Regions from separate parts of the Bradyrhizobium japonicum USDA 6 genome, predicted to be linked through region 1. Evidence: predicted binding sites of a transcription regulator. Region 1 holds the regulator's gene; each other region holds the start of a gene.
What was found. Region 1 encodes PhoB, which activates phosphate uptake and scavenging genes when phosphate is short. Its sites were predicted from a motif close to TGTCATNNANCTGTCAT; they were not measured.

Region 1 (7,317 bases):
TGCGTCCACCTCGTAAGGCAGCACAGCGTCATCGATGGGAACCGCTGATGGTGCGCGAACCGGGCCTTCAGGCCCGGTATTCATGTCAGGGGATTGGGAAACCATGGCGCTTTATCTGGGGTCGATGGAGGAAAATGGAAGAGGGCTCAAGGGGCGCGTGTTCCGGATGCACCTATGATCGCACAGGATCCTGCAAATTCGATGTCGTCCCGGGGCGCGCAAAGCGCTGATACGGGACCCATAGCCACAGGATTACGCGATAGCCCGCGTAGCCCGGATGGAGCGCAGCGCAATCCGGGACCACTCCAACTGCGGACACAAACCCGGATTTCGCCGGCTCCATCCGGGCTACAAGTGAGATTACTTCACCGCGTCAAAGCACCAGGCCAGAATGCCCTTCTGCGCATGCAGGCGGTTTTCGGCCTCGTCGAACACGACCGATTGCGGGCCGTCGATCACTTCGTCGGTGACTTCCTCGCCGCGATGGGCGGGCAGGCAATGCATGAACAGCGCATCGGGCTTGGCCAGCGACATCAGCTTCGAATTGACCTGATAGGGCTTGAGCACGTTGTGACGGTGCTCGCCTTCCTTGTCGCCCATCGACACCCAGGTGTCGGTGACGACGCAGTCGGCCCCCTTCACGGCGGCCTCGGGATCGGTGCCGAGCACGATCGGCGCGCCGGTAGCCTTGATGAAGTCCCGCATCACCTTTTTCGGCGCGAGCTCCGGCGGCGTCGCGACATTGAGCTTGAACTTGAAACGCTCGGCGGCATGCGCCCAGGACGCCAGCACATTGTTGTCGTCGCCGGTCCAGGCCACCGTCCTGCCCTCGATCGGGCCGCGATGCTCTTCGTAGGTCATGAGGTCGGCCATCACCTGGCAAGGATGCGAGCGCCGTGTCAGGCCGTTGATGACGGGCACCGTCGCATATTCCGCCAGCTCCAGCAGGGCCTCGTGATTGAGGATGCGGATCATGATGGCGTCGACATAGCGCGACAGCACGCGCGCTGTGTCGGCGATGGTCTCGCCGCGGCCGAGCTGCATCTCGGCGCCGGTCAGCATGATCGGCTCGCCACCGAGCTGGCGCATGGCGACGTCGAACGAAACGCGGGTGCGCGTGGACGGACGCTCGAAGATCATCGCCAGCGTCTTGCCTTCCAGCGGCTTCACCGGCTGGTGCGCTTTCTGCTTTGCCTTCATGGCGGAGGAGGCCGCGAGCATGCTCTTGAGCTCCGACAACGGGAGCTCGTTGATATCCAGAAAGTGCTTCGGAGACTTGCTCATCAGCTTGCCGCCCGCTTGGTCTGACTGGACGAGATCGCGGCGCAGGCGCGCTCGAGCCGCCCGACGCTGTCCTCGATCTCGGCTTCGGTGACGATCAAGGGCGGCAGGAAGCGCACGACATTGTCGCCGGCGCCGACCGTGAGCAATTTTTCGTTGCGCAATGCCGCGCCGAGATCGCCTGACGGCACCACGGCCTTGATGCCGATCAGAAGGCCTTCGCCACGCACTTCGCTGACGATGTCGGGATAACGATCGATCACGGAGGCGAGCTTCTGCTTGAGCAGCAGCGACATCTTCTGCACGTGGTCGAAGAAGCCGGGCTTGAGCATGACGTCGAGCACGGCGTTGGCAGCCGAGATCGCGAGCGGATTGCCGCCGAAGGTCGAGCCGTGCGAGCCGGGCCCCATGCCCGCAGCCGCGTCCGCGGTCGCCAGCACCGCGCCGATCGGGAAGCCGCCACCGAGCGCTTTGGCCAGCGACATCACGTCAGGCGTGACGCCGGTGCGGCGATGCGCGAACAGATCGCCGGTGCGGCCCATGCCGGTCTGCACCTCGTCGAACGCGAGCAGCAGGCCCTTCTCGTCGCAGAGCTGGCGCAACGCCCTCAGGAAGGCGGGCGTTGCCGAACGTACGCCGCCCTCGCCCTGGATCGGCTCGATCAGGATGCCGGCGGTCTGCGGACCGATCGCCTTCTTGACGGCTTCGATATCGCCATGCGGGACCTGGTCGAAGCCGTCCATCGGCGGGCCGAACCCTTCGAGATATTTTGCCGAACCGGTCGCGGCGAGCGTTGCCAGCGTGCGGCCGTGGAAGGCGCCTTCGAAGGTGATGATGCGGTAACGCTCCGGATGCCCCTTGGAGAAGTGATGATGGCGGACCAGCTTGATCACACCTTCCAGCGCTTCAGCGCCGGAATTGCAGAAGAACACGAAGTCCGCGAAGCTTTCATCGCACAGACGCGCGGCAAGCTTCTCGCCGTCCGGGCTCTGGAACAGGTTCGACATGTGCCAGAGTTTGGTGGCCTGCTCCTGCAACGCCTTGACCAACGCAGGATGAGCATGGCCGAGCGCATTCACCGCCACGCCCGAGGTGAAATCGAGATAGCGATCGCCATTGGTCGCAATCAGCCAGCAGCCTTCACCGCGCTCGAAACCGAGGTCGGACCTGGCGAAAACGGGGAGCAAATGCGGCGCTGCGCTGTTAGTCATGACGATCACTTGAATGTTGCGGACGGCGTGAGCGTGCATTGCGCAACGCACCATCGACCGGCCCGGAAAACGAAACGTGCCGCCTTTTAAGGGCGGCACGTGTGACTATCTTATGCCTGATGAAACCGGTGTCAATGCCGCCCGGAAAGCCTCGCGAAACCCAGAATCCGTAGTCTTGCGGTGGCGATTTTGCGTATTTCCGCCACGGAACATGTGGAAGCGAGTCGGCGGACTCTTGCGCGTGAGTCACGCCATATTGTAGCGTTTGGCTTGTCAGATACGACATCTCGTGCAGCAGTTCTGATCCCAAGAGTCCTCATGTACCGGCGTAAGCGTTCGGGCGCATCTGGCGCGCCCGGCGAGCCTTAAGGGATTCTGGCGGCACGGGTTTTTCGAGGCTTAGGCATTCGCCGTGCGGCCGCCAGGATGGCAGGCGCCGGCGAAGGAAAGGGTGCAATGACCGTTTTGACCTGGTCGGATGATCGCGTCGAGCAGCTGAAAAAGCTCTGGGAGGCCGGACTTTCGGCCAGCCAGATCGCCGCTGAACTCGGCAATGTGACCCGCAATGCCGTAATCGGCAAAGTGCACCGGCTCGGCCTGTCGGGCCGCGCCAAGAGCCCTTCATCGGCAGCGCCGCGGCCGCGCAAGGCGCGCCCCGCCCAGCACATGATGCGGGTGACCCGCCCGATCGCACGCGGCAACACCGCGCTGGCGCAAGCCTTCGAAGTCGAGGTCGAGGCCGAACCGGTCACCTACGACAACGTCGTGCCGATGAGCCAGCGGCTGTCTCTGCTGGAGCTGAACGAGGCCACCTGCCACTGGCCGGTCGGCGACCCCTCGAGCCCGGATTTCTTCTTCTGCGGCGGCAAGGCGCTCTCCGGCCTGCCCTACTGCGCCCAGCACTCGCGCGTGGCGTATCAGCCCGCGGCGGATCGCCGGCGTGCACCGGCGAAGCCGGGTCCGCGCTGAGTACAGCTCCAGCAGACAACCTTGTCCCGGCACAGAGCCGGGACGATCGAGCAAGAAAAAAAGCGCGCCGGGTGGCGCGCTTTTTGTTTGCCGGCTTGCAGCGGACCTTACGCCTGCTCCGCCTTCGCAAAGCGATCGTCCAGTGCGTAGCCCGCGCCGCGGACGGTGCGGATCGGGTCCTGCTCGCGACCGAGATTGAGCAGCTTGCGCAGGCGGCCGATATGGACGTCGACGGTGCGCTCGTCGATGTAGATGTCACGGCCCCAGACGCTGTCGAGCAGCTGCTCGCGCGAGAACACGCGGCCGGGATGCTCCAGAAAGAACTCCAGCAGGCGATATTCGGTCGGGCCGAGATCGATCGGCCGGCCCGAACGCGCCACGCGGCGCTTGTCGCGGTCGAGTTCGATGTCGCCATAGGCGAGCACGGTGGCGAGCCGCTCCGGGCTGGCGCGCCTGAGCAGGCCCTTCACGCGTGCCAGCAGCTCCGGCACCGAGAACGGCTTGACGATGTAGTCGTCGGCGCCGGTCGCAAGACCCCGCACCCGCTCACTCTCCTCGCCGCGCGCGGTGAGCATGATGATCGGAAGCTGCTTGGTCTCGGGCCGGGTGCGCAGCCGCCGGCACAGCTCGATGCCGGAGAGGCCCGGCAGCATCCAGTCGAGCACGATCAAATCGGGGATGTGCTCCTTGAGGCGGGTGTCGGCGTCGTCGCCGCGCATCACCGTCTCGACGTCATAGCCGTCGCCTTCGAGGTTGTAGCGGAGAAGCTCGGTGAGAGCTTCCTCGTCCTCAACCACCATAATGCGTGCGCCCATGGTGTCGTCGCTCCTTAAGTGTTCGGGACCGTCGTGGCGAAGGTCGTCATGTCGCCCTTCGGCCGCTTGTCGGTGATCGCCTGGCCCTCGATCATGTAGAACACGGTCTCGGCAATGTTGGTGGCGTGGTCACCGATGCGCTCAATGTTCTTGGCGCAGAACATCAGGTGGATGCAGAACGAGATGTTGCGCGGATCCTCCATCATGTAGGTGAGCAGCTCGCGGAACAGCGAGGTGCAGATGGCGTCGACTTCCTCGTCGCCCTTCCACACCGCCATCGCCGCCGGTAGATCGTGCGCGGCATAGGCATCCAGCACCGACTTGACCTGCTGCTGCACGAGATCGGTCATGTGCTCCAGGCCGCGGAACAGCTTGAGCGGATGGAAATCCGTCTCCAGCGCCGCGACGCGCTTGCCCATGTTCTTGGCGAGGTCGCCGATCCGCTCGAGATCGGTCGCGACGCGCATGGCGCCGACGATCTCGCGCAGATCGACCGCCATCGGCTGGCGGCGCGCGATGGTGAGCACGGCGCGCTCCTCGATCTTCTTCTGAAGCGCGTCGAGATCGGCGTCGATGGTGACGACGCGCTGGCCGAGCGCGACGTCGCGGCGGATCAGCGCGTCGACGGAATCGACGATCATGCGCTCGGCGATGCCTCCCATCTCGGCGACCAGGCGCGTGAGCTCCTGGAGGTCGGTGTCGAAGGCCTTTGCGGTATGTTCAGAACCCATGTTCCGTCTCCTCAGCCGAACCGGCCGGTGATGTAATCCTGCGTGCGCCGGTCGGTCGGCGACGTGAAGATCTTGCTGGTGTCGTCGAACTCGATCAGCTCGCCGAGATACATGAAGGCGGTCTTGTCGGAGACGCGCGCCGCCTGCTGCATGTTGTGGGTGACGATCGCGATCGTGTAGTTCTCGGACAGCTCCTGGATCAGCTCCTCGACCTTGGCGGTCGAGATCGGGTCGAGCGCCGAGCAGGGCTCGTCGAACAGGATCACCTCGGGCCGCACCGCGACCGTGCGGGCGATGCAGAGGCGCTGCTGCTGGCCGCCGGAGAGCGACAGGCCGGAGGCGTTGAGCTTGTCCTTGACCTCGTTCCACAGCGCGCCACCGCGCAGCGCCTTTTCGACGCGGTCGTCCATCTCGGACTTCGAGATCTTCTCATAGAGACGGATGCCGAAGGCGATGTTCTCGTAGATCGTCATCGGGAACGGCGTCGGCTTCTGGAACACCATGCCGACGCGGGCGCGCAGCAGATTGAGGTCCAGCTTGGGGTCGAGGATGTTGGTCTGGTCGAGCATCAGCTGACCGGTGACGCGCTGGCCCGGATAGAGATCGTACATCCGGTTGAAGATGCGCAGCAGGGTGGACTTGCCGCAGCCCGACGGGCCGATGAACGCCGTGACTCGGTTGGTCCCGAGCGCCAGATTGATGTTCTTCAGCGCGTGGTGCTCGCCATAATAGAAGTTCAGGTTGCGCACCGTCACCTTGGCCGGGGCCTCGGGCAACACCGGCGCCTGCGGCAAACCACCGGCCGCGCTCATCGATACGGAAAGCTCACTCATTTTGCGGTCCTCTCGGCGCCAAGGATGCGCGCGCCAATGTTCAGGGCAAGCACGGTAATCGTGATCAGCAGCGCGCCGCTCCAGGCGAGCTGCTTCCAATAGGCGTAGGGGCTCTGGACAAAGTTGTTGATGGTGACCGGCAGGTTCGCCATCGTCTTGTTCAGGCCGAGGCTGAAGAACTGGTTCGACAGCGCAGTAAAGAGCAGCGGCGCGGTCTCGCCGGCGACGCGGGCGGTCGCGAGCAGCACGCCGGTGATGAGGCCGGAACGGGCGGCACGATAAGCGATGCGCTTGATCACCAGCGAGCGCGGCAGGCCGAGCGCGGACGCCGCCTCACGCAGCGCGTTCGGCACCAGCAGCAACATGTCCTCGGTAGTGCGCAGCACCACCGGGATGACGATGACCGCGAGCGCGAGCGCGCCTGCGATCGCCGAGAAGCCGCGCATCGGCACCACCACCGCACCATAGATGAACAGGCCGATGATGATCGAGGGCGCCGACAGGAGGATGTCGTTGATGAAGCGGATCACCGAGGTCAGGCGATCGTTGCGGCCGTACTCGGCAAGATAGGTGCCGGCAAACAGGCCGAGCGGCGCGCCGATACCGACGCCGAGCACGGTCATGATGATCGAACCGACGATGGCGTTGCGCAGGCCGCCTTCGGTCGAGCCCGGAGGCGGAGTGTCCGCGACAAAGATCTCCAGGTTCAGACCGGCGATGCCGTTGTAGAGCAGCGTGATCAGGATCAGCGCAAGCCAGGTGACGCCGAAGGCGGCGGCGGCCATGCAGAGACCGCGAACGACGATGTCCTTGCGGCGGCGGCGTGAATAGATCGGGTTCATGGCGCTAGTTCCCCGCCTTCTTTTCCAGCCGCATCAGCATCAGCCGCGCCGCTGCGAGCACGAAGAACGTCAGCACGAACAGCAGCAGGCCGAGCAGGATCAGGCCGGACTGGTGCAGGCCGTCGCTCTCGGCGAACTCGGATGCGATCGCCGCCGAGATCGTGGTGCCCGGGGCAAAGATCGAGGAGGAAATGCGGAACGAGTTGCCGATGATGAAGGTCACGGCCATGGTCTCGCCGAGCGCGCGGCCCAGCGCCAGCATGACGCCACCGATGACGCCGACGCGGGTGTAGGGGATCACCACGCTGCGGACGACTTCCCAGGTGGTGCAGCCGACGCCGTAAGCGGCTTCCTTCAGCACCGGCGGCACCGTCTTGAACACGTCGACCGAGATCGAGGTGATGAAGGGCAGCACCATGATCGCGAGGATCAGCGCGGCGTTGAACAGGCTGAGATAGGACGGGGGACCTGCGAAGATGGCGCCCAGCACGGGGACGCCGTCGAAGATCTTGATCATGAAGGGCTGGAAGGTGTTGGCAAGGAACGGGCCCAGCACGAAGAAGCCCCACATGCCGTAGATGATCGAGGGGATGCCGGCGAGCAGCTCGATCGCCATGCCGATCGGGCGGCGCAGC
Region 2 (7,317 bases), 750 kb from region 1:
GGAAGCCTGCATGCTCGGCCAGCCGCTGTCGATGCTGCTGCCCAACGTCGTCGGCTTCAAGCTGAAGGGCGCGATGAAGGAAGGCGTCACCGCGACCGACCTCGTGCTCACAGTCACGCAGATGCTGCGCAAGCTCGGCGTGGTCGGTAAGTTCGTCGAGTTCTTCGGCCCCGGCCTCGACCACCTCTCCGTCGCCGACAAGGCGACGATCGCCAACATGGCTCCCGAATACGGTGCGACCTGCGGCTTCTTCCCGGTCGACGCCGCTGCCCTCGATTACCTCAAGACCTCCGGCCGCGCTCCGGCGCGCGTCGCGCTGGTGCAGGCCTATGCCAAGGCGCAGGGCCTGTTCCGCACCGCCAAGTCGGCCGATCCGGTGTTCACGGAAACGCTGACGCTCGACCTCGGCGACGTCGTTCCCTCGATGGCCGGTCCGAAGCGCCCCGAAGGCCGCATCGCGCTGCCGTCGGTCGCCGAAGGCTTTTCGCTCGCGCTCGGCACCGAGTACAAGAAGACCGAAGAGCCGACGAAGCGCTTTGCCGTCGACGGCAGGAACTTCGAGATCGGTCATGGCGACGTCGTGATCGCCGCGATCACCTCCTGCACCAACACCTCGAACCCGAGCGTCTTGATCGGCGCAGGGCTCTTGGCCCGTAACGCTGCCGCGAAGGGCCTCAAGGCAAAACCGTGGGTGAAGACCTCGCTCGCCCCGGGCAGCCAGGTGGTCGCGGGATATCTTTCCGATTCCGGCCTGCAGGCCGATCTCGACAAGGTCGGCTTCAACCTGGTCGGCTTCGGCTGCACCACCTGCATCGGCAATTCCGGTCCGCTGCCCGAGGAGATCTCGAAATCGATCAACGACAACGGCATCGTCGCGGCCGCCGTGCTTTCCGGCAACCGCAACTTCGAAGGCCGCGTCTCGCCGGACGTGCAGGCGAACTATCTGGCGTCGCCGCCGCTGGTCGTCGCCCACGCGCTCGCGGGCAGCGTCACCAAGAACCTCGCCGTCGAGCCGCTCGGTGAAGGCAAGGACGGCAAGCCGGTGTACCTCAAGGACATCTGGCCGACGACGAAGGAGATCAACGCCTTCATGAAGAAGTTCGTGACCGCGTCGATCTTCAAGAAGAAGTATGCCGACGTGTTCAAGGGCGACACCAACTGGCGCAAGATCAAGACGGTCGAGAGCGAGACCTATCGCTGGAACATGAGCTCGACCTACGTGCAGAACCCGCCGTATTTCGACGGCATGACGAAGGAGCCGGAGCCGGTCACCGACATCGTCGAGGCGCGCATCCTCGCCATGTTCGGCGACAAGATCACCACCGACCACATCTCGCCGGCCGGTTCGATCAAGCTCACCTCGCCCGCCGGCAAATATCTCAGCGAGCACCAGGTGCGTCCGGCCGACTTCAACCAGTACGGCACGCGTCGCGGCAACCATGAAGTGATGATGCGCGGCACCTTCGCCAACATCCGCATCAAGAACTTCATGCTGAAGGGCGCTGACGGAAATATCCCGGAAGGCGGTCTCACCAAGCACTGGCCCGACGGCGAGCAGATGTCGATCTACGACGCCGCGATGAAGTACCAGCAGGAGCAGGTGCCGCTGGTGGTGTTCGCCGGCGCCGAATACGGCAACGGTTCCTCGCGCGACTGGGCTGCGAAGGGCACCCGCCTGCTCGGCGTCCGCGCCGTGATCTGCCAGAGCTTCGAGCGCATCCACCGCTCCAACCTGGTCGGCATGGGCGTGCTGCCGCTGACCTTCGAGGAAGGCACCTCCTGGTCGTCGCTCGGCCTGAAGGGCGACGAGAAGGTCACGCTGCGCGGCCTGGTCGGCGACCTGAAGCCGCGCCAGAAGCTGACCGCGGAGATCGTCTCCGGCGACGGTTCGTTGCAGCGGGTTTCGCTGCTTTGCCGCATCGATACGCTGGACGAGCTCGATTACTACCGGAACGGCGGCATTCTGCACTACGTGCTGCGCAAGCTCGCGGCCTAAGCGCGAATTTGTGAACGGTGGCTCACCGCGACGTGAGTAGAAGGTTAAACGAGGGCGGCCTATCACAAGGCCGCCTTCGTGCGTTAGAACACGCGTCCGATGGTCCCGCCCGGCGGAAAACCTCGCCCTGGACGGTTGTGATGTACGATGCCCGTAAGACTACGGTGACCATCAGGCGATAGGATATTCCCCCACGCGTGCGAGGTGTGACGTTCAACATGACTGCAATGATGGCTTCTAATCTGGTTTCGCGCTGGTCCGGTGCACTCTGGTCGGGAGCGCTCGGCATCTGCGCCATCGTCGCCGTCATCCGTCCCGCCGAGGCTGAGCCTCGCGCCGTGGTCGAGCTCTTCACATCGCAGGGCTGCTCCTCCTGCCCGCCCGCCGACCAGGTCATCGGCGATCTCTCCAAAGACCCTTCGATCATCGCGCTGAGCATGCCGATCGACTATTGGGATTATCTCGGCTGGAAGGACACGCTTGCGGATTCGCGCTTCTCGGCGCGGCAGCGTGCCTATTCGCGCATGCGCGGCGACCGCGAGGTCTATACGCCGCAAGTCGTGGTCAACGGTTCGACGCATGTCATCGGCAGCGACCGCGCCGGCATCGAGAGCGCGATCGGCCAGACCGACAAGGGCACGGGTGTGATGAGCGTGCCGGTGACGATGTCGCTTGCAGGCAAGCAGATCAACGTCTCGGTGGCGGCGAGCAAGGAGTCGGCGGTCTCGCGCGGCGAGGTCTGGATCTGCTCGATCACGAAATCGGTGCCGATCGCAATCAGCCGTGGCGAAAATCGCGGGCAGCAGATCACCTATCACAACGTCGTGCGCAACCTGCTCAAGGTCGGCGACTGGAACGGACGTCCGGAAAGCTGGACGGTGCCGTTGGAAAATCTCACGCGCGACGGCGTCGACGGCGCTGTGGTCTATGTCCAGGACGGCAGCCGTGAGAAGCCGGGTGCGATGCTCGGCGCGGCGTACACGTCGCTGCACTGAAGCGAAGCACGCTCAAGAACGTCTCAAGACAATTAGTCTCTCGTCATTCCGGGGGGCGCGCGAAGCGCAAGCTATGGTGCGCGGTTGCGCACCTGAGAATCTATCGATCCACAATCTGAGCTGAGAAATGGATTCTCAGGTGCGCAATCGCGCACGATAGCTCGCGCCAAGAGGCGCGCCCCGGAATGACAGCGTGCCGGAAACATCCCGCCACAAACCAAAAAGGACCAACTTGCGTTGGCCCTCCTTGTCGCGCGTACAGACCCGATCCTGACGGCCCCGGGGGCTGGGGGCTGAGGAATCCGGAACCGAAAGGACCGGGTCAACGCACACAGGTCTTCTCGCAATGCAGGGCGGCAGGCGCTTGGCGGAAAAGCGGCGATATCAAGATTCCTTCTAACGATCCCGTGACGGTTTGCCGCGACAGAATTCCACTCCTGCGTGTGTTCCGATTCGCACCCGATTCAATGAGTTGAGTGAAGAGCCCCTTGCGGCGGGGAACAGTTGGCGCGATCATGCAATTGTCATGATCCGCGGTTCCGGGGACGGTCTTCGCGGATGCGATCATGCCGCGAGATGAGGAGGCGCTCGATGAGTCTGACGCCGGAGGATGCCGATCCGAGCGAGCAGCGCGCAGTGGCGCGCCCCGCCGCTGCGAATGCCCAACCCAACCGGGTGACATTCAACCGGCTGGAACTGAACCGCATCCTCAACCTCTACGGCCGCATGGTCGCCGACGGCGAGTGGCGCGACTATGCCATCGACTTCCTGAAGGACCGCGCGGTGTTCTCGGTCTTCCGCCGTGCCTCGGAAGTGCCGATCTATCGCATCGAGAAAGACCCGCGGCTGGCGCGCAAGCAGGGCATGTACAGCGTGATCTCGGCGACCGGCCTGATCCTGCGCCGCGGCCACGAGCTCGAGCGCGTGCTGCTGGTGATCGATCGCAAGCTGGCGGTGGTTTAGCCGTACTGACGGTGCAAGGCGCACCGCGCCGTGCCCACCATCTTTCCTCAATCGCCGGGCATGGTGGGCACGCTACGCTTTGCCCACCCTACGAGACCGAGGTTATTTCGGCACCGTACTCGCGCCTTCGCCGAGGTCGCGCTGCATCATCACCGTGTCGAGCCAGCGGCCGAATTTCAGGCCGACATTGGGATGCGTGCCGATCATCTTGAAGCCGCCGCGCGTGTGCACGCCGATCGAGCCGGCATTGGCGGAATCGCCGATCACCGCGATCATCTGGCGGAAGCCGCGCGCCTCGCATTCGGTGATCAGCCGCTCCAGCAGCAACGAGCCGATGCCGCGGCGGTGGAACGATGGATCGAGATAGATCGAGTTCTCGACCGTGAAGCGGTAGGCCGGCCGCGGCCGGTAGGCGCCGGCATAGGCATAGCCGGCGACGCTACGATCGAGGATGGCGACGAAATAGGGATAGCCGCCGTCGATCAGCGCGCGGTAGCGGCGCGTCATCTCGGTGAGGTCGGGCGGTTCCAGCTCGAACGTCGCGGTGCCCTCGCGGACGGCCTGCTGGTAGATGGCGGTGATGGCGGGAAGGTCGGCCTCGATGGCAGGCCTGATCTCAGGTGCGGACATGGGAGGAAGATTAAAGCCTTCCCGGGACCGCTGGAAGGGGCAACGCCGCCTCCACACCCGTCATTACGAGCGCGGCGAAGCAATCCAGAAATGCATCCGCGGAGGGACTCTGGATTGCTTCGTCGCTTCGCTCCTCGCAATGACAAGGAGAGACAGCCCTTGTAGCCCGGACCCGGATGGAGCGCAGCGAAATCCGGGGCGGGCCTATCTGGGGCGGGCCTATCTGGGGCGAGAATCCCGAATTGCGCCGCGCTCTATCCGGGCTACGGGCAAGCGGCAGCCGGCGCAAACAAAAACCCCGGCCTCTCGGCCGGGGTTCGTATCCGTTCTCTCGTCGACGCGCTTAGTCGCGCTGGCCGAGGAGCTGCAGGAGCAGCGTGAACAGGTTGATGAAGTTCAGGTACAGCGACAGTGCGCCGGTGATGGCCGCACGCTCTGCGATGTCACCGCCGGCCGAGGCGTAGCCGTAGATGTAGTCGTTCTTCAGCCGCTGGGTATCCCAGGCGGTGAGGCCCGCGAACACCAGCACGCCGACCACGGACACGATGAACTGCAGCATCGTGCTGGCCAGGAACAGGTTGACCAGGCTCGCGATGATGATGCCGATCAGGCCCATGAACAGGAACGAGCCCATCCCGGTCAGATCACGCTTGGTGGTGTAGCCGTAGAGGCTCAGTGCGCCAAACGTGGCCGCGGTGATGAAGAACACCCGCACGATCGAGGTGTGCGTGAACACCAGGAAGATCGAGGACAGCGAGATGCCCATCAGCGCCGCGAAGACCCAGAACAGGATCTGCGCGGTCGAGGGAGCGAGACGGTTGATGCCCGCCGAGATCACGAACACCATCGCGAGCGGTGCGAGCATGAACAGCCACTTCAGGGGGCTGACGAACATCGCGTAGCCGAACGGCGTCAGGAACAGCTTGCCAACGCGGACGGCTTCCGGGGTCGGAACGTCGGTCACGGCGGCCATGTAGACGCCGAGCGCGGCCAGGCCGGTGATGGCGAGGCCGATGCTCATGTAATTGTAGATGCGCAGCATATAGGCGCGCAGGCCGGCATCGACCGTCGCGGCGTCAACACGCCCGGCGGCCCTGCCGAAAGGAGAAGCGTAGTTACGGTCTAGGTCCGACATGGTCGAATTCCCGTTGGTTAGCCCGGTCCGGCATGAGGGTCGCCATGCCGCCGGTTCGTCAAATTCTATCTCGGATACCGATCTGTGCCGACTAAATTCTGGCTCATAATCGGGGCTCCGAACCCATTGGATATGTGGGAAACTAACACATTCGCTGCAACCGTCCACGCGCGGCTGAATGTCGCCCTCGCCCGCAATCCTAGCGGGCAGACGTGGTTAATCGCTGGAATCGTGCGATTCCGACATCGCGGGGGCGCCCGCTACCATTTGTCACAAATTCCGCAACACCGTGGCGGGCTTTTTGTTCAACGCCAGCAGCGTCCCGGCGAGCCCAAGTCCGACCGTGACCACCAGGGCCGCGGCGACCACGCCGGCCGCGCTGCCGGCCTGCCAGACGAAACTCAGCGTCATCAGCCGCGTCACGATCATCCAGGCCGCGATGCTGCCGGCGATCACGCCGAACACCGCGGTGGCAAGTCCGATCAGCAGGTATTCGAGGGCATAGGCGCCGAGCAGCCGCAGCCGGGTTGCGCCGAGGGTCTTGAGGATCACCGCATCGTAGACCCGGTGGCGGTGGCCGGCGGCGAGCGCGCCGCCCAGCACCAGGATCGCCGAGATCAGGGTCACCGCGCTGGCACCGCGGATCGCGAGCGCCAGATTGGTCACGACCGAGCCGACCGTCTCCATCACCTCGCGCACGCGCACGCTGGTCACCATCGGATAGGCGTCGGCGACCTGCTTGATGATCTTGCCGTCCCCGGCCGCTGTGCCGCCGGCCTCGGTGAGCGTCGCGATATGGGTATGTGGCGCGCCCTTGAAGGCGTTGGGCGAGAACACCAGCACGAAATTGATGCCCATGCCCTGCCAGTCGATGGTGCGCAGATTGCCGATCTTGGCCGGGATGTCGCGGCCGAGCACATTGACCACGATCTCGTCGCCGAGCTTGAGACCCAGCCCGTCGGCGATCTTCTTCTCCATCGAGACCAGCAGCGGGCCGGAATAGTCGGCGCTCCACCATTCGCCCTCGACCACCTTGGAGCCCTTCGGCAGCTCGGCGGTATAGGTCAGGCCGCGGTCGCTTTGCAGCACCCATTCGGAATCGGTGGTCGGCTTGAGGTCCTCGGCGCGCACGCCGCGCGCGGCGACGATGCGGCCGCGCAGCATCGGCACGTCCTCGACCTTCGCGCCCGGCGCGATCCGGCGCAGATAGCCGTCGAACTGCTCGGCCTGCGTGCTCGGGATGTCGATGAAGAAGAACGACGGCGCGTGCTCGGGGAGGGCCGCAAGGAACTGCCGGCGAAGATTGCCGTCGATCTGGGTGATGGTGACGAGCACGGCGAGCCCGAGCCCGAGCGACAGCACGACGGAGGGCGTCAGCGCGCCGGGCCGGTGGATGTTGGCGATCGCCAGCCGCAGCATCGGCAAACGCGTGCGCGGCAGCCGGCGCGCGATCGTCATCAGCAGCGCGGCGATACCGCGGAGCAGGGCGAACACGACGACGGAGGAGGCCACGAACACCGCGGCGATGCGCTTGTCGAAGGACAATCCGATCACGACCGCGATCAGCAGCGCGATCACGACGGCCATGAACACGATAT
Region 3 (7,317 bases), 4.1 Mb from region 1:
GGCCGCTCTACGACCAGGACCGCCGCTCGTTCCGCGAGCTGCTGACCGCCAGCGCCGGCTCCCGCAACCTGCCGGGCGCGATGATCATCGACAAGAACACCAACATCCTGGAATCGGCCGACACCGGCATGCGGCTCGCCTATTCGCCGCCGGCGCCGGACTTCCTCAGCAACGTCAACGAATCCGAGCCCGAGATCGCGGTGTTGCCGGACGCGAGCTTCGTCGCCGCCGTGATCCGCCTGCGCGCCTTCAGCGACACCTTCCTCTACGTCGCGCGGCCGCTCGATCCGAACGTCGTCAACCAGCTCAAGCAGACCGAGGTCAGCGTCGCCGAATACGCCCAGATCGAGTCGCGCCGGCTCGGCATCCAGGTCGCCTTCGCGCTGATGTTCGCGGTGATCGCGCTCACCATCCTGATGGCCTCGGTGCTGATCGGCCTCAACTTCGCCAACTCGCTGGTGGCCCCGATCCGGAGGCTGATGAACGCGGCCCACACGGTCTCGACCGGCGACCTCCATGTGAAGGTGCCCGTGCATCAGTCGGAAGGCGACCTCGCCCAGCTGGGTGAGACCTTCAACAAGATGACGCAGGAATTGCGCAGCCAGCGCGACGAGCTCGTCAACGCCAGCGATCTCATCGACAGCCGCCGCCGCTTCATCGAGGCCGTGCTGTCCTCGGCGAGCGCCGGCATCATCGGCGTCGACAATTCGGGCAGCGTCGGCATTCTCAACCGCTCCGCCGAGAAGCTGATCGGGCACTCCGAAGCCGAGACGCTCGGCCATCCGCTCTCCGACGTGCTGCCCGAGCTCGAGGAGATGATGAAGACGGCGCGGGAAGGGACCCAGCGCCTGGTACAGGGCCAGATCACGATCACGCGCGACGGCACCGAGCGCAACCTGTCGGTCCGCGTCAGCGCCGAGAAGACCAGCCAGCCGCACGACAGCTACATCATCACGCTCGACGACATCACCGAGCTGGTCTCGGCGCAGCGCACCTCGGCCTGGGGCGACGTCGCGCGCCGCATCGCGCATGAAATCAAGAATCCTCTGACGCCGATCCAGCTCTCGGCCGAGCGCATCCGCCGCAAGTTCGGCAAGGACATCACCGAGACCAAGGACAAGCAGATCTTCGAGCAGTGCACCGACACCATCGTGCGGCAGGTCGACGATATCCGCCGCATGGTCGACGAGTTCTCGCGCTTCGCACGGATGCCGAAGCCGGTGATGGAGGGCGAGGACGTCGCCGACACCGTGCGGCAGGCGGTGTTCCTGATGAAGGTCGCCCATCCCGAGATCGATATCGAGGCCGAATTCAAGGAAGATCCGCTGCGCGCCCAGTTCGACCGGCGGCTGATCTCCCAGGCGGTCACCAACATCGTCAAGAACGCCACCGAGGCGATCGAGCAGGTCCCGCCGGAGGAACTCGGCAAGGATTACGGCAAGGGCCGCATCGACGTCGTGGTCTCGCGCGAGGGCGAGGACGTGCTGATCGACGTCATCGACAACGGCATCGGCCTGCCCAAGGTCGCGCGCTCGCGGCTCCTCGAGCCTTATGTGACGACGCGGGCCAAGGGCACCGGCCTTGGCCTGGCGATCGTCGGCCGCGTGCTCGAAGACCATGGCGGGCGTATCGAGCTGAAGGACGCTTCCGATTTCCGCGAGGGCCAGCGCGGCGCGTGGATGCGAATGCGTTTTGCGATCTCCGGCGCCCCCGCGAAGAGCGAGGGGACCGTGCAGGCATCGTCGGCCGCAAACGCGGTCACGGACATCGCCAAGCCCCCCGAAACAAAACAGCCGGCCGCCGAAACCAAAGAGGCGGCTGAAATGACCAATGAATCAACGAAGATCGAAGCCTCAACGGGCATCTGACAAGACAGGCGCGAACCATGGCAAGTGAAATTCTGATTGTCGATGATGAGGCCGATATTCGCGATCTCGTCGCGGGCATTCTCGAAGACGAGGGCTTCGTGACCCGGACCGCTCGCGACAGCGATACGGCGCTCGCCGAGATCGCCAATCGCAGGCCGCATCTGGTGTTTCTCGACATCTGGCTCCAGGGCTCTAAGCTCGACGGCTTGCAGCTGCTGGAGCAGGTCAAGAAGGACAATGCCGATCTGCCGGTCGTGATGATCTCCGGCCACGGCAACATCGAGACCGCGGTCGCCGCGATCAAGCGCGGCGCCTACGATTTCATCGAGAAGCCGTTCAAGGCCGACCGGCTGATCCTGGTCGCGAACAGAGCGCTCGAGAACTCTCGGCTCAAGCGCGAGGTCAAGGAGCTGAAGCAGCTCGCGCCGAGCGCAAGCTCGCTCGTCGGCCGCTCGCCGAGCATGAACCAGCTGCGCCAGACCATCGACCGCGCGGCCAAGGCCAACAGCCGCATCCTGATCGTCGGCCCGGCCGGCGCCGGCAAGGAGCTGACCGCGCGCACGCTGCATACGGCCTCGGGCCGCGCCGATGGTCCCTTCGTCGTGATCAATGCCGCTGCGATCACGCCGGAGCGGATGGAGCACGAGATGTTCGGCGTAGAACAGTCCAATGGCGAGCAGCCGCGCAAGCCCGGCGCGCTCGAGGAAGCCCATGGCGGCACGCTGTTCATCGACGAGATCGCGGACATGCCGCGCGAGACCCAGAACAAGATCTTGCGCGTGCTGGTCGAGCAGTCGTTCCAGCGCGTCGGCGGCACCGCCAAGGTGCAGGTCGACGTCCGCATCATCTCCTCCACCGCGCGAAATCTCGAAGAGGAGATCGCGGCCGGCCATTTCCGCGAAGACCTCTATCATCGGCTGTCGGTCGTGCCGATCCGCGTGCCCGCGCTCTCGGAGCGGCGCGAGGACATCCCGGAATTGATCGACTATTTCATGGAGCAGATCTCGGCCGGCAGCGGCCTGCCCAAGCGGCAGATCGGGCAGGACGCGATGGCGGTGCTGCAATCGCATGTGTGGCCGGGCAACGTGCGCCAGCTCCGCAACAACGTTGAGAGAGTCATGATTCTGGCCGCGGGCGGACCGGAGGTGATCATCACCGCCGACATGCTGCCGCAGGATGTCGGCTCGATGGTGCCGGCGATGCCGACCAGCAACAATGGCGAGCACATCATGGGGCTGCCGCTGCGTGAAGCGCGCGAAGTGTTCGAGCGCGACTATTTGATTGCACAGATAAGCCGTTTTTCAGGAAATATTTCTCGCACGGCTGAGTTTGTTGGCATGGAACGTTCGGCGCTGCACCGGAAGCTGAAGGCGCTCGGCGTCGGCTGACACCGCGACGTCGCGGCCGCACCTCAGGGATTAGCGAGGAAAATCATCGATTTCCGTAGTTTTTCGGGGCAATTGGGCGTGGCCTGCCGCGTGAAGCGGCTTGCCTAATAACCCGTCCTGTCCTCTAATTGAACCGCTGTTCCTCCGAGGGGGATCTCATGAGGAATAGCAACCGGAAGAGGCCCCGAATTTCATAAAGAGGGCCACAACCGGCGCAATAAAAAGAAACTCAAAGCGAGAAAAAAACAATGGCGGCAGACCGCGCACAAAACCTACAGGACACCTTCCTCAATCACGTTCGCAAAACCAAGACGCCACTGACGATCTTTCTGGTCAACGGAGTGAAGCTCCAGGGCATCGTGACCTGGTTCGACAATTTCTGTTTGCTGCTTCGGCGCGACGGTCACTCGCAGCTTGTCTACAAGCATGCGATCTCGACCATCATGCCGGGCGCTCCGATCCAGTTGTTCGAAGGCGGCGAGGATCAGCCGGCTTGAGAGTGATCTGATTGGAACCCCGGAATTTCGACGGGGAGGCCGACCGTCCGCGGTCGGCAGGGGCGAAGCAGACGGGGCGGGTGCTTGTCATCGGCCCCTACTTGCGTGTGCGCGCGGGCGGTGCCGACACGCAATCGGAAAGCCATGTTCAGCGTGACGCGGAGGCCCGGCTCGATGAGGCCGCCGGCCTCGCGCGGGCGATCGACCTCGTCATTGCTGACGCCATCATCGCGCCGATCAGCCAGATCCGCCCCGCGACCTATATCGGCAAGGGCAAGGTCGAGGAGATCGCCGCGCTGGCCAAGAGCCTCGACGTCGAGCTCGTAGTCATGGATTGCGCGCTGGCGCCGATCCAGCAGCGCAATCTCGAGAAGGAATTGCACGCCAAGGTGCTCGACCGCACCGGCCTCATCCTGGAAATCTTCGGCCGCCGCGCCAAGACCAGGGAAGGCTCGCTCCAGGTCGAGCTTGCGCATCTCAACTACCAGCGCTCGCGCCTCGTTCGCTCCTGGACCCATCTGGAACGCCAGCGCGGCGGTTTCGGCTTCATGGGCGGTCCCGGCGAGACGCAGATCGAGGCCGACCGCCGCCTGATCCAGGAGCGCATCTCGAAACTCGAGGGCGAGCTGAAGAAGGTGCAGGCAACGCGGCGGCTGCATCGCGCCGGGCGCCAGCGCGTGCCGTATCGCGTCGTCGCGCTGGTCGGCTACACCAATGCCGGCAAGTCGACGCTGTTCAACCGCCTGACGCGCGCCGACGTTCAGGCCGCCGACATGCTGTTCGCCACACTCGATCCGACCCTGCGCGCGCTCACCTTGCCGCATGGCGGCAAGGCGATGCTGTCCGACACCGTCGGCTTCATCTCCAACCTGCCGACCCAGCTCGTCGCGGCCTTCCGCGCCACGCTGGAAGAGGTGCTAGAAGCCAACGTCATCCTGCATGTGCGCGACATCTCGCACGAGGATGCCGAGGCCCAGCAGAGCGACGTCGACGCGGTGCTGCGCCAGCTCGGCATCAACCCTGACGATTCCGGCCGCATCATCGAGGTCTGGAACAAGATCGACCGTTACGATGCCGAACAGCGCGAAGAGCTTCTGAATATCGCCGCGCGCCGGCCGGAGGATCACCCGGCGATGCTGGTCTCGGCCGTGTCAGGCGAGGGGATCGACGCACTGCTCGCCGCGATCGAGGAACGGCTCGCCGCAAAGCGCACCACGCTCGATCTCTCCATCGACGCCGCCGACGGCGCCGGCATCAGCTGGCTGCATCGAAATGCGGAGGTGCTGGCGAAAGAGCTGCACGACGGCCGCTTCGACATGACCGTACGGGTCGACGAGACCAAGCGGGATATCGTGGTGAACCGGTTCGATGCCGTGCCGCGCGTGGCGTGATCCGAAGGGCGCGGTGCGCCCCGACCGGCCTGCGTGCGATATCGACCATATCCGCGTTTCCGGGTTGAGACGCGTAACGCTAGAAAGGAATGGTCAGGCCCGGATTTTTCGCTTGCGCCTTGGTATAGGCGACGCCGTGGACCTTGATGCCACGCTCGTCCAGCAGCGAAATGATACCGCCCTGGTTCGACAATTCCATCGGCTTCTGCACGACGACGGCGAGCGTGCCCCCGGCCGCGATCTTCCCTGACAGGACCATCTTGTTCTTCTGCTTGTCGGCCAGCATCCAGCCGGTGAGATCGATGTCGCGATCGGCCGTATTGAGCAGCGTGACGACTTCCCGCTCGGGCGTCTTCAAGGCGTTGACGAGTGCCGCAATGATGCGCACGAGTCCGTCCGGCATTTGCCCGGTCGGAGGAGCGGTCGGATCTGGCGGCTGTGTCGGCGCGCCGAGATCGATGGGGTCACCGGTCTTGTCGTCGGTGTGCCAGGCCTGCGTCTGGAATTTGAGGAAGACCGCCGTCCATAGCTTCTGATCCGGGAATTCGAACACCAGCCCGCCGTCTTGCCATGGCCCGTTGTCGCCCGAGAACCTTCCGATCGGATTTCCCTGATTCATATGGATGTCGTGAATGCCGCGCCCCGGCCGGAAGCCGAAATAATTGTCCGCCTTGGTCTCCGGCCCCCATGTCTCACCGAACGCGTAGATCATCGCGCTTTCGTTTGAGAGCGCGCGCTGGACGAACTGGTCGAGCTTCTCGTTGAGGTCATTGTCGGGTCCAGGCACGGACAGCGGCAGCGGGATCATCTCCTGAGGCTGCATCAGATTGCCGCGAATGAAGTCCAGCGCGATGCTGGCCGGCTTCGGCGGCTGCGGGTGCAGGCCCTCCGGCAGCGCCGCGAGATGATCGGTGATCGGATGGACAAAATGCGATCGCACCAGGAACTCGACTTCGCTTCCGTCGCCTGACTGCACATTGACGGCGATGCGGAAATCCGCGTTGTCGGCCACGACATGGACTTGATAGTGCGGCGACTGGCCGGTGCCGAAACGCATCGCGATCGGGCGTCCCTTGAGGACCGAATAGTGCTTCAGTGGCATCGCACTCACCTGAGGTGGGATTTCGGCTGCGCGGGCTCCGTTGCTCAACTTTAGACTGCTTGTCGTGACGGTTTCATGGCTTCACTGCGATCCGCCATGACCACCTCGCTGCACTCGGGAAAAGATGCTGACCTATATCTCCTTCGCGACCGCTTCCGATCCTTGCGAGTACGCGATGGAGCAGGCCGCAACGCTAGCGGCGGGCCTCTCGGCGAGGCTCCGATACCGGTTTCGCCTCACTCTTCGCCGCGTTCCACAGCGCGTCCATCTCCGCCAGCGACGCCTGCTCGAGCGTCCGGCCCTGCGCCTCGAGCGCGCGCTCGATGAAGGCGAAGCGCCGCTCGAACTTTGCATTTGTCGCGCGTAGCGCAGCTTCCGGATCGGCATCGACGTGGCGAGCGAGATTGACGAGTGCGAACATCAGATCGCCGGTCTCTTCCGCCAGCCCCTCGCTGTCGTTGCGGTCGAGCGCGGCCTCGATCTCGTCGGCTTCCTCGCGGATCTTCGCCAGCACCGCGCGCGGGTCGTTCCAGTCGAAGCCGACGGTCGAGGCCTTGCGCTGGAGCTCCATCGCGCGCGTCAGCGCGGGCTGGCCGGCCTTGACGCCCGAGAGCAACGACTTGTGCGTCGGCGTTTCCTCCGGCGGCCGGCGCGCCGCACGTTCGGCTTTCTCCTCGGCCTTGATGCGGTCCCAGACTTCCTTGACGTGGGAGGAGGCGAGATTGCCGTCCTTGTCGGCGAAGACATGGGGATGGCGCCGGATCATCTTGCGGGTGATGGCCTCCACGACGTCGCCGAAGGCAAAGGCATTCTGCTCCGAAGCCATCTGGGCGTGAAACACGACCTGGAGCAGGAGGTCGCCGAGCTCCTCTCTGAGATCGTCGAGATCGCCGCGGCTGATGGCCTCGACCACCTCATAGGCTTCCTCGATCGTGTAGGGCGCGATCGTCGCAAAATTCTGCTCGAGGTCCCAGGGGCAGCCGGTCACTGGCGTGCGCAGCGCCGCCATGATCTCGATCAGGCGGGAAATGTCGCGGGAAGGGGTCATTGCGGGGCAGTCTCCTGGCTCCA
Region 4 (7,317 bases), 2.7 Mb from region 1:
AGAGCTTCTATGACGGCTACGGCAACAGCCCCTATGCGCAATCCGCGCTGAAGCTGCAGGCCCAGCCGAAGCTGATCCCGCTGATGCAGGCGACCAAGTTCCTGGCGCCGCAGAACATTGCCCCGACCTTCAAGGTCGGCAATCTCGGCCAGCCCAAATACATGCCGCTGATGCAGCAGGGCAATGGCGGTGGCCAGATGAATGGTAATCTGCTGGTCGTGCAGAAGCCGATCGACAGCAACGTCATCGGCAAGCTCGGCAATGGCGGTCAGGTCGTCAACCTGCCGGCGGGCAACAACCAGCCGAACGGCACGCCGTCGCAGACCCCGGGCAAGATCGTCACCCTGCCCGCACCGACCAACACGACCAACACCAATGGCGGCACCGGCAAGATCGTGACGCTGCCCGCGACCAACAATACGCCGAACGCCGGCAGCAACAATAACAGCACGACCAAAGGCACGCCAGGCAAGATCGTGAGCATGCCGGTGAATGCCGGCAAGGGTGGCACGACCGTCGATACGAAGCCGGTCGTTCAGACGCAGAACAACCCGATCCGCGTCAACAACGGCAACACCGGCATCGTGAAGCTCAACAACAACCCGGTGAACAAGGTGCAGGTCCAGAACAACCAGCAGAACAACCGCCCGCAGTTCAATGCGACCAACCGTGTGGTCAACAACGGCGGCAACAGCAACAACTTCCGGCAGTCGATGAACCAGGCGCCCTCCATGGGCGGCGGCAACAATCACCGCGGCATCATGCGCTGATCGCCACAAGCGAAACGACAAAGGGGCAGAGCGGCAACGCTCTGCCCCCCCTTCCTCATGTTAGAAGGTCCGAACCCTAAGCAACCAGCTCGGCAAACAGATCCGCATCCACATTGCCGCCGGAGAGCACGATGACGACGTTCTTCCCGGCGACGTCGAGGCGCCCCGCGAGCAGCGCGGCAAGACCGACAGCACCGCCCGGCTCGACCACGAGCTTCAACTCGCGATAGGCGAAGCCCACGGCCGCGCCGACTTCCTTGTCAGATGCAGTCACGCCGCGCGCCAACAGCTTGCTGTTGATCGCAAAGGTCATCTCGCCGGGGATCAGCGCCATCAGCGCATCGCAGATGGTGCGGCCCGCGGGCCCATGCGGCTCGCGGTGGCCGGCGGTCAGCGAAATGCCGTGATCGTCGAACGCCTCGGGTTCGGCCACCACGATCTCGGCTCGCGGATAGCGCGCCTTCACCGCCGTGGCGACGCCCGCGATCAGGCCGCCGCCGGAGGCCGGTGCCACCACGATGTCGGGACTGAGGCCGAGCGCAGTCATGTCCTCCGCGATCTCGCGACCTGCGGTGCCCTGCCCCGCGATCACGAACGGATCGTCGTAGGGCCTGACCAGCGTCGCGCCGCGCTTCTCGGCGATGCCGCGCGAGATCGCCTCGCGGTCGTCGCGATCGCGATCGTACAGCACGACCTCGGCGCCGTAGGATTTGGTGCGCTCGCGCTTCGACAGCGGCGCATCCGCAGGCATCACGATGGTCGCCTGCATGTCGAGGATCTTGGCCGCGGCCGCCACGCCCTGGGCGTGGTTGCCGGACGAGAACGCGACGACGCCGCCGGCGCGCTTGTCCTGCGGGATCGAGGCGACCTTGTTGAAGGCGCCGCGGAACTTGAAGGAGCCGGTGCGCTGGAGCATCTCCGGCTTCAGGAAGACCTTTGCGCCGACGCGCTCGTTGAGCACGGGAAAAGACAACAGCGGGGTGCGGATGGCGAAGGGCGCGATCACACGCGCTGCTGCATCGATATCGGCAGGGCCGATCGGGAGGAGCTGTTCGGTCATGTCCAATGTTATCGCGCCGGACGAGGCGCAGGGCAAGACACCTGCGCGCGATGAACCTTGGTTTTCAGGCTACGAAACTAACCGGCTCCGCCCCATTCCTGCCTGGAAGCACCGCGCCAACCGCCTTGATGCTGTCCACAAACGCCCTCGCCGAGGCCTCCCAGGTGTAATTGGCGGCGAATTCGACGCAGTCCTGCCGGGACACGTCGAGCGCGGCGAAGCAGGCATTGCGCAGATCGTGATCGAGGGCGCCGACCGGTGCATCGCCGATCACGTCGCGGGGGCCCTTCACCGGGAAGGCCGCGACCGGCAGGCCGCTGGCGAGCGCTTCCAGCAGGACCAGGCCGAACGTGTCGGTCTTGCTGGGGAACACGAACACGTCGGCCGCCGCATAGATTGCCGCCAGCGCCTCGCCGTGCTTCTCGCCCAGGAAGATCGCATCCGGATAGGCTTCTTCCAGCGCGCCCCGCGCCGGGCCGTCGCCGACGATCACCTTGGTGCCGGGCAGATCGAGATCGAGAAACGCCTCGAGGTTCTTCTCCACCGCGATCCGGCCGACCGAGAGAAACACCGGCGCCGGCAGGCAGAGGTCGATCCCGCGGGGGTGGAACAGGCTGGTGTCGACGCCGCGCGGCCACAGCACGACGTTGTCGAAACCGCGCTCGCCAAGCTCGCGGGCCAGCGCCGGCGTTGCCGCCATCACGGCGCGGCTGGGCGCGTGAAATCGGCGCAGCGCCCGCCAGATCAGGGATTCCGGAACCGGCACGCGGGCGCGGACATATTCGGGAAAGCGGGTGTGGAAGCTGGACGTGAACGGCAGCTTGCGCTGGCGGCAGTAGCGGCGGACCATCAGGCCGATCGGCCCCTCCGTCGCAATGTGGATGCTGTCGGGGCGCGCCTCCTCGATCAGCTTCGCGATTCGCGCCGGACGCGGCATCGCGAGCCGCACGTCGCGGTAGCTCGGCATCGCGAAGGTGCGGAACGATTGCGGCGTCAGGAACGTGAACTCGACGCCGAGCGCCTTGGCGGCGTCTGCGAGCTTGGTCAGCGTCCGAACCACACCGTTGACTTGCGGGTGCCAGGCGTCGGTCGCGACCAGGATGCGCATCAAGCGGCCTCTGCTATGCAGCTCTGGCTGCGACCTGCGGAACCTGTACCGGCTTCCGCGCCTGATCCGCCCAGGTGATGATCTCGAAATGACCGTCGTCATGCTCGACCAGCGCCGTGCAGCTCTCGACCCAGTCGCCGCAATTCATGTAGCGGATGCCGGCTTCGTCGCGGATCACGGCATAGTGGATGTGGCCGCAGATCACGCCGTCGGCGTCGTGACGCCGCGCCTCGGCGGCGAGCGCCTGCTCGAACGCGCCGATGTAGTTGACGGCGTTCTTGACCTTCTGCTTGGCCCATTGCGACAGCGACCAATAGGGCACCTTGAACATGCGCCGGAAGAAGTTGACGAAGCGATTCATCTGGATCGCGAAGTCGTAGGCCTTGTCGCCGAGATGGGCGAGCCAGCGCGCGTTCTGCACCACGAGATCGAAGATGTCGCCGTGGATGACGAGATAGCGCTTGCCGTCCACGCCGGTGTGGACGGTGTTCTCGACGACGTCGATGCCGCCGAAATGCGTGCCGTAATAATTGCGCAGGAACTCGTCGTGATTGCCGGGAATGTAGATGACCTTGGCGCCCTTGCGCGCCTTGCGCAGCAGCTTCTGGACCAGGTCGTTATGCGATTGCGGCCAGTGCCAGCTCGATTTCAGCGCCCAGCCGTCGACGATATCGCCGACGAGATAGATCGTATCGGCATCGTGGTAGCGCAGGAAGTCGAGCAGCAGGTCGGCTTGAGAACCGCGGGCTCCGAGATGAACGTCGGAGATGAACAAAGTGCGAAAGCGCCGCTCCGGGCTCTCGTCACTCACATCGTAACTTCCCATGCGCCAGCCTGTAACAAATGTCCCGTGACAGGGGGATGACAGATTGAACCCTTGAGGCACCCTCGAATACGAATCAGACCTTGCCTCGCCCTCCCCGCGAATATCAGTCGCATGCGACAATCAGGCGACATGGCGCCGCAGCGGCCCCCGCAAGACCCCGGAACCGATGGCTGAACAGGTTAACCGCAGCGGTCCCGCGCGCCGCTGGCGGTGCGCTCGCGGCCCGGATCAGTAAAATTTGTGGAAATGATGGATCGGCCCGTGGCCGTGGCCGACGCTGAAGCGGTCGGCGGCCGCGATCGCTGCGCTGATCCAGGCCTTGGCGTTGCGCACCGCCTGCTCGAGCACCTCGCCCTTGGCGAGGCCCGCCGCGACGGCCGAGGACAGCGAGCAGCCGGTGCCATGGGTGTTTTGGGTGGCGACGCGCGGCGCGGCGAGCGCGATCGTTCCTTCGGTGCTGACGAGATAGTCGATGCTTTCGGCGCCCTCGCCGTGCCCGCCCTTGATCAGGACCGCGCGGCAGCCCAGCGCCAGCAGCCGGCGCCCCTGGCTCTCGATCTCGGCCTCGCGTGTCGCGACGGGCTCGTCGAGCAGAGCCGCGGCCTCGGGCAGGTTAGGCGTGATCACCGACGCCAGCGGCATCAGTTTCTTGCGCAGGGCTTCCACCGCCTCCGAGGCGAGCAGCCGATCGCCGGAGGTTGCGACCATCACGGGATCGAGCACGATATGGCGAGGCTTCCAGCGCGACAGGGCTGCCGCGATCGCATCGATGCTGGCGGCCTGTGCCACCATGCCGATCTTCACCGCACCGACCTCGAGATCGGAAAACACGGCATCGATCTGCGCAGTGACGAATTCGGCGGGCACCGCGTGGATGCCGGTGACGCCGCGCGTGTTCTGCGCGGTCAGGGCCGTGATGGCGGAGGCGCCATAGACGCCGAGCGCGGCAAAGGTCTTCAGGTCGGCCTGGATGCCGGCGCCGCCGCTCGAATCGGAGCCGGCGATGGTGAGCGCCACGGGCGTCGTCATGGGGCGATTTTCCACGTTTTTGAGGCCATCGCCCGTCCTAGCGCGCACCCCGGCGGCCCGCAAGTTCGCTTGCTAAATCCGGCCGGTTTTGGCCTATTAGAGCGTTTTCGAGCGAAGTGGATACCGGTTCGCGTGAAGAAAACGCGTCAAAACTAGAATCTAGAGCCCCGTTCCGATTTCATCGGAACGGAAATAGCTCTAGCCGCCAGATATGCCTTCGGAGTGACTGCAATGGTTCCTTTTTTCGTCCAGATCAAATGCAAGCTCGGCCAGTCCTACACGGTCGCCAATGCGCTTGCCGAAGCCGAGATCGCCTCCGAGATCTACTCCACGGCCGGCCATTACGATTTGCTGGTGAAGTTCTACGTCGACAAGGACACCGACATCGGCCACTTCATCAACGAGAAGGTGCAGGTGCTGCCTGGCATCCAGGACACCCTCACCATCATCACCTTCAAGGCGTTTGGGGCGAGCTAGGGCGTGCACTCACAGAGGGCCGGATGGGAAGTCCGCTTCCGGGACAGCGCAGCGGACCTATTGTGCTCAAAGTGAGTTCTTCGGATTTTGACCATCGCATACATCATCCAGCGCTCGCCCCTCCCGCGCTGGCAAGGCTCAACGCGCTTCATCGATGACGGCCGCGTCGACATCGCGCCAATGTCCGGTCAAAAAACGGATAGTCTCCAAGTGGTTGGGGCCTTTGCATCGTAGCCCACGCGCTTAGGTCCGCGGAGGAATAACAATTCGGCGGCCCGATCGCGTGCACTTATGCCGCGCGCAAAGTGTGAGAAATTTCATTGAACATACAACCCTGGAATGCTCTTTTCGCACGGATCGTGAGCGCCGGGGGCCGGCAATGCCCAAAGGACCGCTTGTTTCGATAGCAGTTGCTGTCTGGGTGCTTTGCACAGGCGGCTTAGCCTGGGCAGTTCGCCCGGCACCGATAGACCCCGCTGCCATCCTCCGTAACCAAGTCGACAGGATTGGTCCGGGTTCAGTTGTCTTTGATCCTCCGACGGAAATGACGGTCGGCTATCACGAGCCAATAGCCGTCCAGCCGCTCCAACGTCATGGCGTGGCTCAAACTGAACAGATCGAAGTTGGCAGCTTCGTGCGGGCTCGCCTGTTCGGCGAAGGATTTACGGCAACAACGAGTAGCCATGACGCGCAAGCCGAGTGGCTTTATGCTGAGCTTCCAGCGAAGTCGGGCGACCAGACCGGTGCGCCGCGCGACAAGATGTATCTCTTCGTTTCGCGAGTTCTGGGCAGCACGGAGGAGGTCTGGCAGGCAATCTTCGCATCCGATCGCCTGACTTATCGGCCACCCCGTCTCGTCCTGTACACAAGCGCCACCTACGCAGCCTGCGGATTAGCCGAGAAGATCATGGGACCATTCTATTGTCCCGATGATCAGAAGGTCTACCTCGACCTTTCGTTCTTCCAAGAGATGCAGGCTGAACTTCACGCCTGCGATTCGAGCGGCGCCGACTGTCAACTTCCTCAGGCCTATGTGATAGCCCACGAAATCGGACACCACGTTCAGAATTTGCTGGGAATTATGCCAAAAGTGCGCGAGCTTCAAGGGAGCATGGAAACGGAGGCGGAGAGAAACCGGTTACAAGTTCTTCTCGAGTTGCAGGCCGATTGTCTCGCCGGCATTTGGGCGCGTAAGATTAAAGAGAAAGCGAAGATCAACGCGAGCGACATAGCAGCGGCAATTCGAACGACAGAAGCACTAGGCAACGACACCCTGCAGAAAAGTGCCTTGGGGTACGTAGTGCCTGACTCGTTCACTCATGGCAGCGCTGCGCAGCGCCATCATTGGTTCGATGTCGGTTACGCAACTGGATTGGTGAAGAGCTGCAATACCTTTGCTGGAGCGCGGCAATGAGGCCCGACCTTCCCAACTCTCAACAGCCGATGTCCGACGACTGCATACTACCGAGCGGGGCCGCTCGGGAGCCCCCACTGGACGAAGCGAAACTCCGCGACGAACCCCTGCTCGCGTCTCTTGCATTTTCATTTTGAGGGGAGTGCCGTGCCCCAGCATTGGTTAAAATACTTGGCTGTTTGGTCAATTGCTTTGGCAACGAGCTTCGGGAGCAGCTGCGCGCAACCGATCGTCGCCGAGCGAGACGTCCTTCAAATCTGCGAAGCGTTTTCGCGGAAGGCCCCAGAGCGAATGCCGGCAATTGTTCAGCCGGAAGCTGCCAAAAATTTCATTGGGAGATACGCTCGCTTTTCGGACCGGCTACGAGGCTGCCTATCGGCATCGGAGCGCGAGCGCGGGCCAAATAGCGTGACTTTTTTGATTCAGAACACACAGTATGAGAGTTACTGGAAGTTCCTCACTGATTCCAACTCAGTTCAATGGATTTCTATCGAGAGGTTTAGGCCCGTCACGCTGGCAGATGATGAGCCATGGCGCGCGCCTTTTGATGTGACAGCAGCCCCGGTCAGGCCAACCATCAAGCCCGGCGGCACCAAGATAGACCCGGATATCCAAGGCGGCGCGATTCAAGAC

Region 2: BJ6T_RS02075 (DUF2794 domain-containing protein) is a predicted target of PhoB. The motif match lies at 3,503-3,519, and genes of this name have one in related genera.
Region 3: BJ6T_RS25245 (DUF2278 family protein) is a predicted target of PhoB. The motif match lies at 6,307-6,323, and genes of this name have one in related genera.
Region 4: BJ6T_RS18255 (UDP-2,3-diacylglucosamine diphosphatase) is a predicted target of PhoB. The motif match lies at 3,789-3,805, and genes of this name have one in related genera.

The regions. Positions count from the first base shown of each region.
Region 1 covers NC_017249.1:1,200,316-1,207,632, reverse strand. Annotated here, with positions in the region: gene BJ6T_RS05495 (Hsp33 family molecular chaperone) at 1-105, opposite strand, end outside; gene argF (ornithine carbamoyltransferase) at 361-1,284, opposite strand; gene BJ6T_RS05485 (aspartate aminotransferase family protein) at 1,284-2,492, opposite strand; gene BJ6T_RS05480 (GcrA family cell cycle regulator) at 2,949-3,461, shown strand; gene phoB (phosphate regulon transcriptional regulator PhoB) at 3,569-4,276, opposite strand; gene phoU (phosphate signaling complex protein PhoU) at 4,291-5,007, opposite strand; gene pstB (phosphate ABC transporter ATP-binding protein PstB) at 5,019-5,840, opposite strand; gene pstA (phosphate ABC transporter permease PstA) at 5,837-6,682, opposite strand; gene pstC (phosphate ABC transporter permease subunit PstC) at 6,687-7,317, opposite strand, start outside.
Region 2 covers NC_017249.1:453,556-460,872, reverse strand. Annotated here, with positions in the region: gene acnA (aconitate hydratase AcnA) at 1-1,996, shown strand, start outside; gene BJ6T_RS02080 (DUF1223 domain-containing protein) at 2,215-2,991, shown strand; gene BJ6T_RS02075 (DUF2794 domain-containing protein) at 3,583-3,954, shown strand; gene BJ6T_RS02070 (GNAT family N-acetyltransferase) at 4,057-4,584, opposite strand; gene BJ6T_RS02065 (Bax inhibitor-1/YccA family protein) at 4,928-5,719, opposite strand; gene BJ6T_RS02060 (ABC transporter permease) at 5,990-7,317, opposite strand, start outside.
Region 3 covers NC_017249.1:5,333,591-5,340,907, reverse strand. Annotated here, with positions in the region: gene BJ6T_RS25265 (sensor histidine kinase) at 1-1,868, shown strand, start outside; gene ntrX (nitrogen assimilation response regulator NtrX) at 1,886-3,256, shown strand; gene hfq (RNA chaperone Hfq) at 3,505-3,753, shown strand; gene hflX (GTPase HflX) at 3,765-5,144, shown strand; gene BJ6T_RS25245 (DUF2278 family protein) at 5,224-6,246, opposite strand; gene mazG (nucleoside triphosphate pyrophosphohydrolase) at 6,440-7,294, opposite strand.
Region 4 covers NC_017249.1:3,913,639-3,920,955, reverse strand. Annotated here, with positions in the region: gene BJ6T_RS18270 (caspase family protein) at 1-770, shown strand, start outside; gene BJ6T_RS18265 (threonine/serine dehydratase family protein) at 847-1,830, opposite strand; gene BJ6T_RS18260 (glycosyltransferase family 4 protein) at 1,895-2,938, opposite strand; gene BJ6T_RS18255 (UDP-2,3-diacylglucosamine diphosphatase) at 2,952-3,764, opposite strand; gene thiD (bifunctional hydroxymethylpyrimidine kinase/phosphomethylpyrimidine kinase) at 3,993-4,793, opposite strand; gene BJ6T_RS18245 (Lrp/AsnC ligand binding domain-containing protein) at 5,025-5,270, shown strand; gene ypfJ (KPN_02809 family neutral zinc metallopeptidase) at 5,650-6,684, shown strand; gene BJ6T_RS18235 (hypothetical protein) at 6,832-7,317, shown strand, end outside.